Regions from separate parts of the Aeromonas dhakensis genome, predicted to be linked through region 2. Evidence: predicted binding sites of a transcription regulator. Region 2 holds the regulator's gene; the other holds the start of a gene.
The links. The regulator NrdR, encoded in region 2, represses ribonucleotide reductase genes. The targets are predictions, from matches to a motif close to CACNNTATANNGTG.
Positions count from the first base shown of each region.

Region 1: nrdA (class 1a ribonucleoside-diphosphate reductase subunit alpha) is a predicted target of NrdR. The motif match lies at 1,363-1,376, and genes of this name have one in related genera.

Region 1 covers NZ_CP023141.1:3,339,695-3,342,769, reverse strand. Annotated here, with positions in the region: gene nrdA (class 1a ribonucleoside-diphosphate reductase subunit alpha) at 1-1,263, opposite strand, end outside; gene CK627_RS15535 (HAD family hydrolase) at 1,908-2,594, opposite strand; gene ubiG (bifunctional 2-polyprenyl-6-hydroxyphenol methylase/3-demethylubiquinol 3-O-methyltransferase UbiG) at 2,594-3,075, opposite strand, start outside.
Region 2 covers NZ_CP023141.1:1,849,100-1,852,174, forward strand. Annotated here, with positions in the region: gene CK627_RS09075 (hypothetical protein) at 70-543, shown strand; gene CK627_RS09080 (NIPSNAP family protein) at 622-954, shown strand; gene nrdR (transcriptional regulator NrdR) at 1,077-1,526, shown strand; gene ribD (bifunctional diaminohydroxyphosphoribosylaminopyrimidine deaminase/5-amino-6-(5-phosphoribosylamino)uracil reductase RibD) at 1,623-2,732, shown strand; gene CK627_RS09095 (riboflavin synthase) at 2,787-3,075, shown strand, end outside.

The sequences.
Region 1 (3,075 bases), 1.5 Mb from region 2:
ATGGGTGTTGCAGTGGTCCACGTTCTGGATGTAGATGCGACCGGTGCCGGCGCGCTCCTGCATCATCAGGGAGAAGAGATCCACCGCCTTGAGGGTCTTCTTGCGAATGCTCGGATCCTGCTCGTACTTGACGTAGAGCTCTTCGAACTTGTCCTGATCCGCGAAGAAGGCATCGTACAGACCCGGCGCATCGGACGGGGAGAACAGGGTGATGTCGCCACCCTTGATCAGGCGCTGGTACATCAGCTTGTTGATCTGCACGCCGTAGTCCATGTGACGGACCCGGTTCTCTTCCACGCCGCGGTTGTTCTTCAGTACCAGCAGGCTCTCCACCTCGGTGTGCCACAGCGGGTAGAACAGGGTGGCCGCCCCGCCGCGCACGCCGCCCTGGGAGCAGCACTTCACGGCAGTCTGGAAGTACTTGTAGAAGGGGATGCAGCCGGTGTGGAACGCTTCACCGCCACGGATGGGGCTGCCCAGACCCCGGATGCGACCGGCGTTGATGCCGATGCCGGCGCGCTGGGAGACGTAACGCACGATGGCGCTGGCGGTAGCATTGATGGAATCCAGGCTGTCGTCGCACTCGATCAGCACGCAGGAGCTGAACTGGCGGGTCGGGGTGCGCACGCCGCTCATGATCGGAGTCGGCAGCGAGATCTTGAAGGTCGAGACCGCATCATAGAAGCGCTTGATGTAGTCCAGACGGGTATCTTTCGGATACTTGGAGAAGAGGCAGGCCGCTACCAGGATGTAGAGGAACTGCGGGCTCTCGTAAATTTCGCCGGTGACGCGGTTCTGGACCAGGTACTTGCCTTCCAGCTGCTTGACCGCGGCGTAGGAGAAGTCCATGTCGCGCCAGTGGTCGAGGTGGGCGTTCAGCTCCTCGAACTCGGCCTGGCTGTAGTCTTCCAGCAGGTGCTTGTCGTACTTGCCCATGTCCACCAGCTTGGCGACGTGCTGGTAGAGGTGGGGCGGCTCGAACTGGCCGTAGGCCTTCTTGCGCAGGTGGAAGATGGCCAGACGGGCTGCCATGTACTGGTAGTCCGGGCTTTGCTCGGAGATCAGGTCAGCAGCGGCCTTGATGACGGTTTCGTGGATATCGGCGGTACGGATGCCGTCATAGAACTGGATGTGGGACTTGAGTTCCACCTGGGAGACCGACACGTTGTCGAGACCCTCGGCAGCCCAGTCGAGCACGCGGTGAATTTTATCCAGATCGATGGGTTCTTTGTGGCCGTTACGCTTCGTCACAAACAAGTTCATTGGCTGATGACCTTTAGTTGATTCCCGAAAAACCATCGCACGGCGTTGGCCTCCGGCCCGGGAAGGGCGATGGAGGTGGGTACCTATTGTGCGATGAATCACAAGATATAGTGTTATTTTGAATTCGAGCTACAAGATAGTGAGGTCTGCCCGGCTTTGCAATCTGTGGATAAGGCAATTGCTGTGGATAAATTGTGGGTGTTGTCGATGGAGTTAGTGGACGCTCACAGCGAACGGGTTTTCATCCGTCCGATCCGGTAAATGCAAGTCTGATGATCGAACATGGAAAATTTAAATAACTTTTTTTGCTTGCGAAAACGGGGTGTTTTTACTAGCAAATTCAGCCTGATTATCCCTTGTGCAGCAAGGGTCAAAAGGTGTCCGATCCCGCTGCCGCACTGCTTGTCAAACCGGCAAAACGGAGGATCAATTGCCGATCCTCCGTTTTGCCGATCGAGTGACCAGATGGGCGTCATTTTCACCGCTCAGCTCAAGGGATGGTCGCAAAGCTGCGTTTGATATCCATCTCTTGTGTTATCCACCTGCTGCGTTATCCAAGAGAACCCAGGCGTGGAGCTCCCCCTGATCATCCACTTCTATATGTATCCACCGCAGCCTTGCCTGACTGCTCAGGCGGGCAAGGCTTAATCCAGCTCGTAGCGCAGCCAGTGATGCAGGGCCTGTACGGTATCAAAGTGAAGATCTGCGCCCCACTGGGCGGGATCCTCGTCGTCATTGAGGTAACCCCAGCCGGCGACGGCGGTACGCATGCCGGCGTTGCGGCCGGCCTCGATATCGCGCACATGATCCCCCACATAGAGGCAGTGGCTGGCCGCGACGCCAAGTTGCTCGCAGGCAAAGAACATGGGGGCGGGGTCGGGCTTGCGCACCGGCAGAGTGTCGGCGCTGACGGTGACGCCGCAACTGGCAAGCGCCGGCAGGGCCGCCAACAGCGGCTCGGTGAGAAAGCCCGGCTTGTTGGTGACGATGCCCCAGGGCAGCTTTTTCTCGTCGAGCCACTCGATAAGATCCACCATGCCTTCATAGGGGCGGGTGCCGACACAGAGGTTGGCCGCGTAGTAGTCGAGCAGGGCGGTGCGAAGGCGGGTGGCGCCCAGCTCCTCCAGCAGCTCGTCACCAAGACCGGCCCTGAGCAGCCCCAGGGCCCCGTGAGAGGTGGTCTGACGAATGATGTCGTCAGAGAGCGGCGCAAAGCCTTCGCTTATCAGCACATGGTTGACGGCAGCGCCGAGATCCGGCGCGGTATCGAGCAGGGTGCCGTCCAGATCGAACAGCACGCAGCCAAGGGGCGCAGCAGGGTGAGTCGTCATCAGCCTTGCTCCGGGCGCTCGAACGCCACCATGTAGTTGACGTCGACGTTGCGACCAAGCTTGAAGCTGTTGGAGAGCGGCGCGTAGTGGACGCCGCTCATGTCCCGTACCAGCAGGCCTGCCGCCTCACCCATGCGACACAGTTCGGCCGGGGTGATGAACTTCTTGTGATCGTGGGTGCCCTTGGGGACCATCTTCATCAGGTACTCGGCGCCGAGGATCATCATCAGATAGGCTTTCGGGTTGCGGTTGATGGTGGAGACGAACACCTTGCCGCCCGGGCGTACCAGGGTGGCGATGGCGCGCAGCACGGAGGCAGGATCCGGCACGTGCTCCAGCATCTCCATGCAGGTGACCACGTCGTACTGACCTGGGGCTTCGTCGGCGTGGGCCTCGGCGGTGATCTGGCGATACTCGAGCTCCACCCCCGCTTCCAGGGCATGCAGGCGGGCGACGCCCAGGGGCTCCTTGCCCATGTCGA
Region 2 (3,075 bases):
CAGGTTGAACGGCAATGCCACCCTCGGGTGGCATTGTTTTTTGTGGCGTTTGGCAACATGAGAGGGGCCATGAGTCAGCACAGCAAAGAGCAGTTGCAGGGCACAGGGGGCGGGGGCAACGCTGAGCGGGACTTGGCGTCGGCAGCGCTCAGGCAGGCGATCCGCGCCCAGTACCACTTTCGCGCCAGCGAACAGGGGCTGCTGGCCTGGGACGTGCGCCGGCTGGTGTGGCTGAGCCGCGATCTGCCGGTGCAGGCGGTGGCACTGAACGAGATTGCCGAGCTCGACCAGCAGCACTGGTACGGCCATGGCGTCGTCAGCCCCACGGTGCGCAGCGTGGTGGAGCACTGCCAGCTCATGATGGCGGCCGATCTCGCCTATCCCATCCTGCTGGACAGCGCCGGCCGGGTGATGGACGGCATGCACCGGGTGGGCAAGGCATTGATGCTGGGCCACAGCCATATCGAGGCGCGTCGCTTTGCCGTGGATCCGGCGCCCGACTATCAGGATTGTGACCCGGATACCCTGCCTTATGATGATTGAGCCCGGTCGAATGGATGACTGGGATGGGTGCCTAAAACAGCTGTGATGTTCAAGAAACAGATGGCAGGAGATAGTTCAATGAAGAGAGTGCTGGAGATCCGGAACTACCGGCTCAAGGCCGGTAGCCGGGCAGAGTTTCATAGGTTGGTTGCAGAGCAGAGTTTACCGCTGCACCGCGAGTGGGGAATGGATGTGGTGAATCATGGCCCTTCCTTGCACGATCCGGACGTCTATTTTTTGATGCGGGCTTACGCTGATCTTGACGATCTGACCCGTTCACAGGCGGCATTCTATGCCACGGATGCATGGAGAAAAGGTCCGAGAGAAGCCATCGTCGAGCTGATAGAGAGCGACACCAATACTGTGCTCTGGCTGCCTGATGTCGCCATTGATGCACTTCGTGGTTGCTGATGGCATCTGTCACTTCCCTTGTTTTCACGGGCTTTTACCGGTTCCGGATGGCCGTGCTACACTGGCCGGCCTAGAGCCGGCCCCGGTGGTCGGCGCCCTTTTCCGTCAACGCCGGAGGTCCGATGCATTGCCCTTTCTGTAGTGCGGTAGATACCAAGGTGATCGATTCCCGTCTGGTGGCCGAAGGCCATCAGGTACGCCGCCGTCGCGAATGCCTGCTCTGCCACGAGCGCTTCACGACCTTCGAGATGGCCGAGCTGGTCATGCCCCGCGTCATCAAGTCCAACGGCTCGCGCGAGCCTTTCAACGAAGACAAGCTGCGTGCCGGCATCCTGCGGGCACTGGAGAAGCGGCCGGTGAGCATGGAGGCCATCGAGAAGGCGGTCAACCACATCAAATCCCGCCTGCGGGCCACCGGCGAGCGCGAAGTGGCCTCCGAGCTGGTGGGCAACCTGGTGATGGACGAGCTCAAGGGGCTCGACAAGGTGGCCTATATCCGCTTTGCCTCCGTCTATCGCAGCTTTGAAGACATACGTGAATTCGGTGAAGAAATCGCCAAGCTGGAGAAGTGAGTCTTTCTTCCAAACCAGGTTGCCGCGTTCGATTACGCTGCGCTAATCGAACCTACGATATTGCGTAAGCCTGGATGTGCTGTCAGAGGAGCCCAGATGTTTAGTCAAGACGATTACCAATGGATGAGCCGGGCCCTCGAACTGGCCCGCCGCGGCCGTTACACCACGGCGCCCAACCCCTGTGTCGGTGCTGTGCTGGTGAAAGGCGGCGTGGTGGTAGGAGAGGGCTGGCACCAACGGGCCGGTCAGCCCCATGCCGAGGTCTATGCCCTGCACGCGGCCGGTGAAGAGGCCCGCGGCGCCACCGCCTACGTGACCCTGGAGCCCTGTTCCCACCACGGTCGCACCCCGCCCTGCGCCGAGGCGCTGATCAAGGCCGGTGTGAGCCGGGTGGTGGCCGCCATGGTAGACCCCAACCCTCAGGTAGGGGGGCGCGGCCTGCGCATGCTCTCCGAGGCGGGCATCAAGACCGATTTCGGTCTGCTGGCTGCCGAGGCCGAGGCGCTCAACCCGGGCTTTTTCAAGCGGATGCGCACCGCCTTCCCGCAGGTGACGGTCAAGCTCGGTGCCAGCCTGGATGGTCGCACCGCCATGGCGAGCGGCGAGAGCCAGTGGATCACCTCCCCGGAGGCGCGCCGCGACGTGCAGCGACTGCGGGCTCGCCACGATGCGGTGCTCTCCAGCGCCGAAACCGTGCTGGCGGACAACGCCTCCCTCACCGTGCGCTGGGACGAGCTGCCCCCCTCGGTCAAGGCCGTCTATCCCAAAGAGACCCTGCGCCAGCCGCTGCGGGTCATCGTCGACTCGCAGAGCCGGCTGACCCCGGATCTGCCCCTGTTCCAGAGCAAGAGCCCGGTGCTGCTGGCCCGCCACAAGGCGGACGGCGACTGGCCCGCCTGGGTGCAGCAGCTGGAGGTGCCGCTGCTGGATGGCAAGCTGGATCTGGTCAGCCTGTTCATGCTGCTGGCTAAACAGAACGTCAACTCGGTACTGGTGGAGGCGGGGCCACGTCTGTGCGGCGCCCTGCTGGACAAGGGGTTGGTGGACGATCTGGTGCTCTATCAGGCGCCCAAACTGATGGGGGATGAGGGGCGCGGCCTGTTCCACCTGCCGGTGCTGACCCGGCTGTTCCAGGCCCCCAAGCTCAACATCAAGGATGTGCGCATGGTTGGCCAGGATATTCGTATTACCGCCAAAATAGCCTGATTTATCAATGTTAAAGGGGGCATTGTCGCCCCCGTCATCAGCAAGGTGATCTGCATGTTTACCGGAATTATCGAAGCGGTGGGAACCCTGGCCGAGCTGCGTCGCCAGGGCGAAGACATGGCCCTCACCGTGCACGCGCCCACCCTGGATTTCAGCGACGTCAAGCTCGGCGACTCCATCGCCACCAACGGCGTCTGTCTTACCGTGATCGCCCTGGGCGACAAGCGTTATACCGCCGACGTGTCGCTGGAAACCCTCTCTCGCACCGGTTTTTCTGCCGCCAAGGTGGGCGATCGGGTCAACCTCGAGAAGGCGCTGATGCCCACCTCCCGCCTCGGCGGTC